Regions from separate parts of the Streptomyces sp. NPDC048389 genome, predicted to be linked through region 2. Evidence: riboswitches for the same ligand, from Rfam matches in the RefSeq annotation. Region 2 holds a riboswitch; the other holds the start of a gene.
The links. A riboswitch is a leader RNA that binds a small molecule or an ion and turns the genes downstream of it on or off. The one in region 2 is predicted to bind S-adenosylmethionine.

Region 1: it holds a riboswitch for S-adenosylmethionine, as region 2 does, so the genes downstream of both, thrC (threonine synthase) here and AB0903_RS18035 (aminotransferase class V-fold PLP-dependent enzyme) in region 2, are expected to answer to the same signal.

What each region holds. Positions count from the first base shown of each region.
Region 1 is NZ_JBEZKP010000009.1:142,794-148,933, reverse strand. It holds gene AB0903_RS09925 (trehalose-6-phosphate synthase) at 1-913, opposite strand, end outside; gene AB0903_RS09920 (hypothetical protein) at 1,333-1,620, opposite strand; gene AB0903_RS09915 (glucosyl-3-phosphoglycerate synthase) at 1,659-2,627, opposite strand; SAM riboswitch class I at 2,810-2,937, shown strand; gene thrC (threonine synthase) at 2,955-4,262, shown strand; gene AB0903_RS09905 (MoaD/ThiS family protein) at 4,291-4,566, shown strand; gene AB0903_RS09900 (cold-shock protein) at 5,005-5,208, shown strand; gene groL (chaperonin GroEL) at 5,586-6,140, shown strand, end outside.
Region 2 is NZ_JBEZKP010000023.1:61,323-67,462, forward strand. It holds gene AB0903_RS18030 (glycerate kinase) at 1-1,108, shown strand, start outside; gene AB0903_RS18035 (aminotransferase class V-fold PLP-dependent enzyme) at 1,110-2,501, opposite strand; SAM riboswitch class IV at 2,693-2,810, opposite strand; gene trpD (anthranilate phosphoribosyltransferase) at 2,887-3,951, opposite strand; gene AB0903_RS18045 (cytochrome bc complex cytochrome b subunit) at 4,106-5,731, opposite strand; gene AB0903_RS18050 (Rieske 2Fe-2S domain-containing protein) at 5,728-6,140, opposite strand, start outside.

The DNA of each region.
Region 1 (6,140 bases), on a different contig from region 2:
CGCGCACGATGTTCTTGGACAGTTCCGTGCGGTCGACGCGGACGATCGTCCGCCGGCCCTCGCCGGTCTGCGCCCGCAGGGCGGCCATGCGCTCCTCGACGTCGGGCCGCGCGGCACGCTCCCGCAGGAAGTCGGCGTCGGCCCCGAGCGCGTGCACTCCGAGCCGGGTCCGGTGGCGGCCGCGGCCCTCCATCCGGAACTCGAAGGCCGGCTCGTTGTCCTTCGGCCACACCGACGTCCCGTCGTACGGGGCCAGCACGGCCGTGGCGCAGCTCTGGAAGGCCCGCAGCCAGCGCTTGGTCAGAAAACCGAGGCGGTCCGCGCCGAGCATCCCGAGCAGCAGTTCCTCCGCGACATCGCCCGGGAGCATCGCGAAGTACTCGGGGGGTGCCCACGGGGTGTGCGAGAAGTGCCCGATCCGCAGGTCCGGGCGGAGCTCGCGGAGCATCCCGGGCACCAGCGCCAGGTGGTAGTCCTGCACCAGCACCACCGCGTCGTCGGCCGCCTCCGCGGCGAGCGCCTCCGCGAACGCCCGGTTGTAGAGCCGGTACGCGCCCCACTGCCGCCGGAACTCCTGGCCGAAAACGGGCTCCAGGGGCGTCTGGTACAGCATGTGATGCACGAACCACAGCACCGAGTTGGCGATGCCGTTGTACGCGTCGTGGTGGACGGCCGCGGGGATGTCCAGCATCCGCACGCCGGGCTCGCCGAGCCCTCGCCGCACGGCCTCGCGGTCACCGTCGCCGAGGGCCGCGCACACCCACAGCGAGCGGGCGTTCGAGCCGATGGCCGACAGGCCGGAGACGAGTCCCCCACCGCCGCGGCGGGCGTCGAGTTCTCCGTCCTCGTTCAGCGCGTACGAAACTGGGCCGCGGTTGGACGCGACGAGGATCTGGGCTGCGTCGGAGACCATGTGCCGAAACCTAGCCCGTACCGCTGCCCCTCAAACGTGCGTACGTCCGGTTCCGGGCAAGGGGCACGGCGGTCCTCCGCTGAGCCGCCGCACTCCGTACCGGTGCGTCCCTAGAGCTTGCTGTCCCAGTGCCTCACCGGGGCGGCGAAGTCAGGGCCGTTACTGGCGAAGGTCCATACGCCGGTCCGGTTCCTGCCGTCCGCGGTCGGGGAGTACCGGTAGAGCACACCGAGGTCGGCCTTGCCGTCGCCGGTGAAGTCTTCTGCGACTGCCGGTGGGAAGAGCCCGGCTGTTGGGGGCGTGCCGGCGGGAAGAGCCCGGGTGTCGGGGGCGTGGCGGTGGGGCGGGTGGGGTGGCAGAGGTTTAGGGGGCGGTCCCGCCCGGGTGCCGAGGGGCCCGGCGGTCGGTCCGGGCCGGTGTCAGGGGTCCCGGCGGTCGCGGGTGGCCGCGAGGGCGACGAGGCCCGCCGCCGTGAGGCTCAGGGCGATGCCGCCCAGCAGCCACAGTTGTTCCGTCGCGGCGCCGGTGCGCGCCATCCCCACGTGCTGCGACGCCGCCGCGGGGCCCGCCGGTCCGAGGGTCGCGGCGGTCGTGACGGTCGTGACGGCGAGCACGCCGAGCAGACGGGTCAGCCGGTCGTGCGCGGCAAAGGGCGTGGGCCTGCGGTGTCTGCCGCGCGCCGGAGCAAGAAATCCGATAAGTCCCATACGTCAGGAATCTAGGCAAAATGACTGGAATGCTCCGCTTATGCCGCGCGACGCGCCGCGTACTCACCGATCTCGAGCATCGGCGGACGCTCCTCCGTGTCCACCGGGTAGGTCCGGGGGGCGAAGCCGTTCCCGACCCGGTCGAACTGGGTGATCGACGGCCGTACCAAGTGCGGCCGGGACAGCCGCAGTTGCGCGGTGCGGTAGATCGTCGCGGCCATTCTCCCGAGCGCCTGTCCGTCCTGGTGGCGGTGTTTGCGGGTGCCGACGTCGACCTGGGCCAGGGCGTCGAGGCCGACCAGGTTCAGCGAGTCGACCAGCAGGCCCAGCTCCACCCCGTACCCGACCGGGAACGGGAGGCGTTCCAGCAGCGAGCGCCGCGCCGCGTACTCGCCGCCGAGCGGCTGGACGAAGCCGGCCAGCTGCGGCCAGTGCAGATTGAGCAGCGGCCGGGCCACCAGCTCGGTCACCCGTCCGCCCTGGGCGGGCGCCCCGTCGGGGCCGGGGGCGGCGCCACCGCCGAGAGGGCGGTCGTACATGGCCTTGACGAACTGGACCTCCGGCTCGGTCAGCAGCGGTCCGACGATGCCGGAGACGAAGTCGGGCGAGAAGTCGCGCAGGTCCGAGTCGCAGAAGCAGACGATGTCACCGCCGGTCACCAGCAGCGACCGCCACAGCACCTCGCCCTTGCCGGCCACGGCGGGCAGGCCGGGCAGGATCGCGTCGCGGTGCACCACGCGGGCGCCCGCGGCCGCGGCGACCTCGGACGTGCGGTCGCTGGAGGCGGAGTCGACGACGACCAGCTCGTCGACGAGCGGGACGTTCTCCATGAGTTCGCGGCGGATGATCGTGACGATGTCGCCGACCGTCGCTTCCTCGTTCAGCGCGGGAAGCACGACACTGACCGTCGTACCCTGCCTGACCTTGGCGGATATCAGCCGGTCGAGGGAGCGGTCGGACGCGGACCAGGAGCGCCGGCTCAGCCAGCGGGCCACCTCATCGAGCACTTCGCGTCTCCCTCGGCAGTCGACAAACAGGCGGTGAACAGTGGTCGTGTGATCCATCTCGCCGTTCGGACGACTGTCTCAACCGTCCGGGGCTTCGGTTACAGTCTTGAACAACGCGAACGACCCTCGCATCTCGGGGGTCCACGCACACAAACGCCCGGACCGCACGTCCGGAGCCATACCGCTCATCCAGAGGGGCAGAGGGAACGGCCCGTTGAAGCCCCGGCAACCCTCCCGCCGACCGCGAGGTCACGGTGGGGAAGGTGCCAATTCCGTCTTGTGGCGAAATGCGTCACAAGGAAGATGAGGAGAAAGGGCCTCGCCATCATGGCTGCGCAGACCGTCGCAAGCACCTCCGCCACCGCGTCCACCTCAGTGGACCTCGGCCCCGCCACCGCCCTCGCCTGCCGGGAATGCGGACAGCGTTTCGAACTCGGCCCCATCTTCGCGTGTGCGGAGTGTTTCGGGCCGCTCGAAGTCGCATACGACCTCCCGAGCGGCAGCCCCGAAGAGCTGCGGAAGCAGATCGAGGCCGGCCCGGCCAACATCTGGCGCTACGCCCCGCTGCTGCCCGTCCCCGCCGACGTGGCCGACAAGCCGAATCTGAACCCGGGCTGGACCCAGCTCGTCAAGGCCGACAACCTCGCCCGTGAACTGGGTGTCACCGGCGGTCTCTTCATCAAGGACGACTCCGGCAACCCGACGCACTCCTTCAAGGACCGCGTCGTCGCCCAGGCCCTCGAGGCCGCCCGTGCCTTCGGCTTCACCACCCTGTCCTGCTCCTCCACCGGCAACCTCGCGGGCGCGGTCGGCGCCGCCGCCGCGCGGGCCGGGTTCCGTTCCTGCGTGTTCATCCCGCACGACCTGGAGCAGGGCAAGGTCGTCATGGCCGCGGTGTACGGCGGGGAGCTCGTCGGCATCGAGGGCAACTACGACGACGTGAACCGCTTCTGCTCCGAGCTCATCGGCGACCCGCTGGGCGACGGCTGGGGCTTCGTCAACGTCAACCTCCGCCCGTACTACGCCGAGGGCTCCAAGACCCTGGCGTACGAGATCTGCGAGCAGCTCGGCTGGCGGCTGCCGGACCAGCTCGTCGTGCCGATCGCGTCGGGCTCGCAGCTCACGAAGATCGACAAGGGGCTGCAGGAGCTGATCAGGCTCGGACTCGTCGAGGACAGGCCGTACAAGATCTTCGGTGCCCAGGCGGAGGGCTGCTCGCCGGTCTCTGCCGCTTTCAAGGCCGGGCACGACGTGGTGCGCCCCCAGAAGCCGAACACCATCGCCAAGTCGCTGGCCATCGGCAACCCGGCCGACGGACCGTACGTCCTGGACATCGCCCGCCGTACCGGCGGCGCGGTGGAGGACGTGAACGACGAGCAGGTCGTCGACGCGATCAAGCTGCTGGCCCGGACCGAGGGCATCTTCGCCGAGACGGCGGGTGGCGTGACGGTGGGTGTGGCGAAGAAGCTGATCGAGGCGGGCGTCCTCGACCCGACGCTCACCACCGTCGTGCTCAACACCGGCGACGGCCTCAAGACCCTCGACGCGGTCGCGGAGACCTCGCAGGCGACCGCCGTCATCCGCCCGAGCCTGGACGCGTTCCGCGACGCCGGCCTGGCCCGCCACGATCGCTGAGATCCGAGACCCAAGGAAGGCTGCACACATGAGCGTCAACGTCCGCATCCCCACCATCCTCCGTACGTACACGGGCGGGCAGGCCGAGGTCCCGGCGGAGGGCGCGACCCTCGCCGAGGTCATCGCGGACCTCGAGAAGAACCACACCGGTATCGCGGCCCGCGTCCTGGACGACCAGGGCAAGCTGCGCCGGTTCGTCAACGTGTACGTGAACGACGACGACGTCCGGTTCGAGCAGGGTCTGGAGACGGCCACGCCGGAGGGTGCGGGCGTGTCGATCATCCCCGCGGTCGCCGGCGGCTGATCTCTCCCCGGGGATCTCTTGCCAAGGATCTTTCCCCAAGGATTTACCCGCAGTTACCTGATTGCCCCCTCCGCCCGAGAAGCGGAGGGGGCAATTCTGCATGGTTGAGCGCGATAGAGTCTGGGAAGCCCCCTCCGCCGGCCGCGCGTGAATGCCTTCGAGTTCCGTAAGAATGCGGCCAACCTGCGTGATCGAATTGCCACTTAGGTGTCATTTGCCGGGCCCGACTTGCCCCGGAATTCCATGGAATCAGCTGGATCGGTCGTTCGGTCCTGCCCAGATTTCTCGTCCGACTGACCTGTTGCAGAGGGCAGTTGGGCAGATACATTCAGCCGCGGTCGACGCGTTCCGGCGCACACCCCTCCTGCTGGGGTGGAGGTCTGACCCGGGTCCGCGAAGTGCGGATCTGCGCAAGGGCCAGTAATAGGGGAGTTAGGCATGGCTCAGGGCACCGTCAAGTGGTTCAACGCGGAGAAGGGGTACGGCTTCATCGCGGTCGACGGTGGTGCGGATGTTTTCGTCCACTACAGCGCGATCCAGATGGACGGATACCGCACCCTTGAAGAAGGTCAGCGAGTCGAATTCGAGATCTCGCAGGGGCAGAAGGGTCCGCAGGCGGACATGGTCAAGCTCGCCGTCTGATCCGTCTGATCCGACTGATCCAGGCGCGTTCGGCCACCGACGCACTCACGCATGAGGGGCTCGGCTCCCGGTCACCGGGAGCCGAGCCCCTCACGCGTGCCCTGACACGCCCGCGCCGACCTGTCCGCAGGCGCACGTGCCCGCCTCCGCGGACGCGCGCACGCCCCCTCGCGATCCACGAAGGCGCTTGCACTCTCGGGGGTCGAGTGCTAATCATTGGCGTTAGCACTCTCCTAGTGAGAGTGACAGAACTTGGATCGGGTCGGTGAGGTCCGCGAGCCGGGTGGGGCAAGGAACCACAAGGCGAGCAGGCCGTCCGTCGCGGGCACCGGATGCGATCCGAAGCAATCCACCCCAGTCCGGGAGGACCACTTCACATGGCCAAGATCATCGCGTTCGACGAGGAGGCACGGCGCGGTCTCGAGCGCGGGATGAACCAGCTCGCCGACGCCGTCAAGGTCACCCTTGGCCCCAAGGGTCGCAACGTCGTCCTCGAGAAGAAGTGGGGCGCCCCCACGATCACCAACGATGGTGTTTCCATCGCCAAGGAGATCGAGCTCGAGGACCCTTTCGAGAAGATCGGCGCCGAGCTGGTCAAGGAAGTCGCCAAGAAGACGGACGACGTCGCCGGTGACGGTACGACCACCGCGACCGTCCTCGCCCAGGCGCTCGTCCGTGAGGGCCTGCGCAACGTGGCCGCCGGCGCCAACCCGATGGCCCTGAAGCGCGGCATCGAGCGTGCCGTCGAGGCCGTCTCGGGCGCCCTGCTCGAGCAGGCCAAGGACGTGGAGACCAAGGAGCAGATCGCCTCCACCGCCTCCATCTCCGCCGCCGACGTCCAGATCGGCGAGCTCATCGCCGAGGCCATGGACAAGGTCGGCAAGGAAGGCGTCATCACCGTCGAGGAGTCCCAGACCTTCGGTCTGGAGCTC
Region 2 (6,140 bases):
GCTGACCGCCCGTGAGGCCGCCGAGTCGATCGCGGAGGGCCTGCGCAGGGCCGCGCCGGACGCCGACATCGACCTGATCCCGCTGGTGGACGGCGGGGAGGGTACGGCCGAGGCGCTGGCGGCCGCGACCGGCGGCCGGCTCGTGCCGCGTGTCGCGACCGGCCCGCTCGGCAACCCGGTGCCCACGCACTTCGCGCTGCTGGGCGACGGCACCGCGGTCGTCGAGATGGCGGCCGTCGCCGGTCTCGCCCTGGTGCCGCCGGGCCGCCGCGACCCGGGCGCCACCACCACGTACGGGGTGGGCGAGCTGATCCGGGCAGCGCTGGACGCCGGCGCGCACAGGATCCTGGTCGGCTGCGGCGACTCCGGCACCTCCGACGGCGGGGCCGGCGCGCTGCAGGCCCTCGGCGTGCGGCTGCTGGACACCGAGGGGACCGAGCTGCCCCCGGGCGGGAGGGAGTTGCGGCGCCTGGCACGGATCGACACCGGCGGCATCGATCCGCGGGTCGCCGCGGCCGAGGTCCTCGTCGCCTGCAACCCGTACAACGTGCTGTGCGGACCGCTCGGCGTCGCCCGTGTCTTCAGCCCCCAGAAGGGCGCGACCCCCGCCCAGGTCGAGGAGTTGTCGGCGGCCCTCGAGCACTGGGCGGCCCGCCTCGCCGCCGCACTGCCGGCCGCGGTCGATCTGCGCGGCGCCCCGGGCACCGGCGCGTCGGGCGGTCTCGGCGCCGGGCTCGCCGCGCTCGGCGCCCGGCTGCTGCCCCGCTTCGACGTGCTGCTGGACCACGTCGACCTGGACACCCGGCTGGCCCGCGCCGACCTGGTGATCACCGCGGAGGGCGCGCTGGACGGCCAGACCGTACGCGGCAAGATCCCGGCCGAGGTCGCGCACCGGGCGCGCGCCGCAGGAGTGCCGGTGCTGGCGCTCGCCGGCACGCTCGGCCAGGGCGTCCACGAGGTCACCGCGGCGGGCGTCGACGCCTACGGCTCGATCGTGCCGGCGCCCGTACCGCTGCCGGAAGCACTGGACCGGGCCGGCGAGTTCCTCGCCGACGCGGCGGAGCGAGCGCTGCGGATGGTGCTGGTGGGCACCCGGCTGGCGGCCTGAGTCAGCCCCGGTCGGGCACGCAACGCCCGTCCTCGGTGCGGTACTTCCACTGCGCGCCGTCGCGGACCAGCTCCTTCACGGCGCCTACGAACCGCTCCACGTGCTCGTCGGGCGTGCCCGCGCCGAAGCTGACGCGGATGGCGTTCAGGGACCTCTCCCCCGGCTCCGTCTCCGGCGCGCCGCACTCGCCGACGTCCTGCGGGTCGCTGCCCAGCAGGGTGCGCACGAGCGGGTGGGCGCAGAACAGGCCGTCGCGTACGCCGATGCCGTACTCGGCGGACAGCGCGGCGGCGAAGTGCGAGCTGTTCCAGCCGTCCACGACGAAGGACAGGACACCGACCCGCGGGGCGTCGTCGCCGAACAACGACAGCACCCTGACCTCGGGCACATCGGCGAGTCCTGTCCGGACCTTCGCGATCAGGTGCTGCTCACGGGCGACCAGGGTGTCGAACCCGGCCTCCGTGAGTGCCTTGCAGGCGGAGGCGATCGAGTAGACGCCGATCACGTTCGGGGAACCCGCCTCGTGCCGTGCGGCGCCGGTGTGCCACTCGACGTCCACTCCTCCGTCGGCCCGCCGTGCCACCGCGCGCGAGGCACCGCCGCCCGCGAGGTACGGCTCCGCCTCCCGCAGCCAGTCCGACCGCCCGGCGAGCACACCGGAACCGAACGGCGCGTACAGCTTGTGCCCGGAGAAGGCGATCCAGTCCACGTCCAGCTCCTCGACGGAGACCGGGTGGTGGGGCGCCAGTTGAGCGGCGTCGAGGACGATACGGGCACCGTGGGCGTGGGCCGCCGCCGCCAGTTCCTTCACCGGCCACAGCTCACCGGTGACGTTCGACGCGCCGGTGACGCACACCAGGGCGGGGCCGTGGGGGTCGCGGTCGGCGAGTGCGTGCTCCAGCGTGCGGACGGCCTCGCCGTGCGTACGCGGCGCGTTCAGGTACGTCACCCGGGCGTCCCGCCACGGCAGCAGCGACGCGTGGTGCTCGGTCTCGAAGACGAACACCCGGCATCCGGCGGGGAGCGCGCCGGCGAGCAGGTTGAGGGAGTCGGTGGTGGAGCGGGTGAAGACGACCTGGTCGTCCTCACGGCACCCGAGGAACTCGTGCACCCGGGTGCGGCTGTTCTCGAACAGGTCGGTGGAGAGCTGCGAGAGGTACCCTGCGCCGCGGTGCACGCTGCCGTAGTACGGGGCGTACGCGGCGACGTCGTCCCAGACGCGCTGGAGCGCCGGGGCGCTGGCCGCGTAGTCGAGGGCGGCATAGGTGACTTCGCCGCCGGTGACGAGCGGGACGGTGACGTCCCGTCCGAGGACCGGCAGCGGGGGACACAGGGACGGGCCGGCGGCGGTGTCGGCGGCAGCGGTCTCGGCGGTGTTCGGGTACGCGGACATGGCGGTATCTCCCGGCGGATGAGGCGAATCGGCTTCAGGAACCCGGATACGGGTGTGCCTCGACGCACGGCGTCCGCCGTGCGGAGGATGGTGAAGAAGGGGCTCGGACGCCCTATCGCATTCGCTTGCTCACGAGGCTGCTCCCTTGAGGACCAGGACCCCGGGGACACGGCGTTCGACGACACCGCGGGGGTCCGCGCTTGCCGCAGACCTTGTTGCCTGCGGCCTGGTCTTCACCCGGGGCACCCCGCCACGGACGGAGGGTTGCCGGACAGCGGGCCGGGGCCGTAGTCGCTGTCACTCATGACCTTGGGAAGCATCCTGCCATACGTCGCGGACAGCGCAAGGGAGAGGTCCGCCATGCGGACCGCTCCCCCGCGGACGGCTACGCGTTGCTGGCCGCCACCCAGCGCTCCAGCGCCGCCCTGGCGTCCCCGGAGTCGATCGACCGGGCGGCGCGCGCGATCCCGGCCGCCAGCTGCTCGTTCAGCGTGCCGTCCGCCTGCTCCAGCGCGGCCAGCGCGGCCGCCGCGTTGAGGAGCACCGCGTCGCGTACGGGACCGGTCTCGCCCGCCAGCAGCCGGCGCGCCACGTCCGCGTTGTACGAGGCGTCCGCGCCGCGCAGCGCCTCGACGGGCACGAGGTCGATGCCGACGTCGCGCGGATCGAAGGTCTCCTCGCGCACGGCGCCGTCCCGGACGACCCACACCCGGGAGGTGGCCGTCGTGGTCAGCTCGTCGAGGCCGTCGTCACCCCGGAAGACCAGGGCGGACGAGCCCCGCTCGGCCAGCACTCCGGCCATGATCGGTGCCATCCTGGCGTCGGCCACGCCGGTGGCCTGGGCCCCGACCCGCGCCGGATTGGTGAGCGGGCCGAGGAAGTTGAACGTCGTGCGGATGCCGAGTTCCTTGCGGGCGGCGGCGACGTGCCGCAGCGCCGGATGGAACTTCACGGCGAAGCAGAAGGTGATGCCCGCCTGCTCGGCCACCTCCGCGACCCGCTGCGGGGTCAGCTCCAGATTGACGCCGAGCTTCTCCAGGACGTCGGACGCGCCGCTCGCGGAGGATGCGGCGCGGTTGCCGTGCTTGACGACCTTGGCACCCGTACCGGCGACCACGATCGCCGACATGGTGGAGATGTTGACGGTCTTCGCACCGTCGCCGCCGGTGCCGACGATGTCGACGCATCTGCCGGGCACCTCGATGAGATTGGCGTGCTCGTACATCGTCCGCACCAGACCGGAGATCTCCTCGACGGTCTCGCCCTTGGCCCGCAGGGCCACCGCGAAACCGGCGATCTGGGCGTCGGTCGCCTCTCCGCTGAGGATCCGGTCCATGGCCCACGCGGTGGCGTCCGCGCCCTGGTCGCGGTTGTCGAGAAGGGCGTTCAGCACGCCGGGCCAGGAGTGTGCCGCCACGCTGTCGCCGCCTGCCGGGGTCACAACGTTCATGGTCCGCTCCTGGGGTCCACAGCTCGGCTCCCCCCACGGCCGCCGGACCGCAGGGGGCGGGATGGGTCCACCCTATCCAGCCCTCGGACACGGCGAAGGGCCCCGTCCATCGAGTGGACGGGGCCCGGCGCCGTGGCGACGTGCGGGTCGGGGATCAGTGGTGGCCGTGGCCGCTGGTGATCTCCTTGTACTCCTCGGTCGTCGGCTTGGGAATCTGGTTGTCCCCGCCGTAGTAGCCCCTGCTGAGCTTGGCGCGCAGCTTCTCGGTGCGCTTGACCTTGCGGCGCACGCCGTTCTCGTCGACCGCCGGGCCGATCTCGGCGGGCTTGTACTGCTCGTGCGCGGTCAGCTTGTGCAGGTCGGCCTGCGACAGCGGCTCGTGGACCTCGACGAACTCACCGTGCGGCAGCCGCTTGATGATGCCGGACTCGCGTCCGTGCAGCACCTTGTCCTTGTCGCGCCGCTGCAGACCCAGGCAGATCCGCTTGGTGATGACGAACGCGAGGACCGGTCCGACGAAGAACGTGATGCGCACGAACCAGGTGATCGCGTTGATCGACAGATGGAAGTGCGTCGCGAAGATGTCGTTTCCGCCACCCAGCAGCATGATCACATAGGCGGTCACCCAGGCGACGCCCAGCGCGGTACGCGTCGGAGCGTTGCGCGGCCGGTCCAGGATGTGGTGCTCGCGCTTGTCACCGGTGATCCACGACTCGATGAACGGGTACACCGCGAGCGCGGCGAGCATCACACCGAAGAGGACCAGCGGGATGAACACGCCCAGGACCAGAGTGTGGCCCCAGAGGTTGATCTCCCAGCCCGGCATCACTCGGACCAGGCCCTCCGCGAAGCCCATGTACCAGTCGGGCTGGGCGCCGGTGGACACCATGTCCGGCCGGTACGGGCCGAGCGCCCACACCGGGTTGATCGTGAACATGCCGGCGATCAGCGCGATGACACCGAAGACCAGGAAGAAGAAGCCTCCGGCCTTGGCCATGTAGACCGGCAGCAGCGGCATGCCGACGACGTTCTTGTTCGTACGTCCGGCGCCCGCGAACTGCGTGTGCTTGTGGTAGAAGACCAGGATCAGGTGGGCCACCACGAGGCCGAGCATGATGCCCGGCAGCAGCAGGATGTGGATCGAGTAGAACCGCGCCACCATGTCGTGGCCGGGGAACTCGCCGCCGAACAGGAACATCGAGATGTAGGTGCCGACGATCGGCGTCGCCAGGATCGCGCCCTGCGTGAAGCGGACACCGGTGCCGGAGAGCAGGTCGTCGGGGAGCGAGTAACCGGTGAAACCGGTGAACATGCCGAGGACGAAGAGCAGGAAACCGAACAGCCAGTTGATCTCACGCGGCTTGCGGAACGCGCCGGTGAAGAACACGCGCATCATGTGCACGAACATCGCGGCGAGGAAGATCAGCGCGGCCCAGTGGTGGATCTGCCGGATGAGCAGACCACCGCGGACGTCGAAGCTGATGTCCAGCGTCGAGGCGTACGCCTCGGTCATGCGGATGCCCTGCATCGGCACGTACGAGCCGTGGTACTCGATCTCGTTCATGCTCGGGTGGAAGAACAGCGTCAGGTACACACCCGTGAGGATGATGATGATGAAGCTGTAGAGCGCGATCTCACCCAGCATGAAGGACCAGTGGTCCGGGAAGATCTTCCGCATGTTGGCCTTGGCCAGGGAGTAGATCCCCAGTCGGCCGTCGGCCCAGTCGGCCACCCGCTCGCCGGCGGGCGCCTTCTTCCGTGTATCCGTCTGTGTACTCATCCGCGCTCCCAGAAGGCAGGACCGACGGGCTCTTCGAAGTCGCCGAGCGCCTCGAGGTTGCCCTCGGCGTTCACACCGATCCGCAGCTGCGGAAGCGGGTGACCGGCCGGACCGAAGATGACGCGGGCGCCGTCGGAGAGGTCGAAGGTGGACTGGTGGCACGGGCAGAGGACGTGGTGCGTCTGCTGCTCGTACAGGCTGACCGGGCAGCCGACGTGGGTGCAGATCTTCGAGTACGCCACGATGCCCTCGTAGGACCACTCGAGCTCGCGCTGGTCCTTGATGTCCTCCGGCTGGATCCGGACGATCATCACGGCCGCCTTGGCGATCTCGGTGTTGAAGTTGTGGTCGTCCTCCTTCAGGCCCTCGGGCATGACGAAGGTCAGCGAACCCACGGCGACGTCCTCGG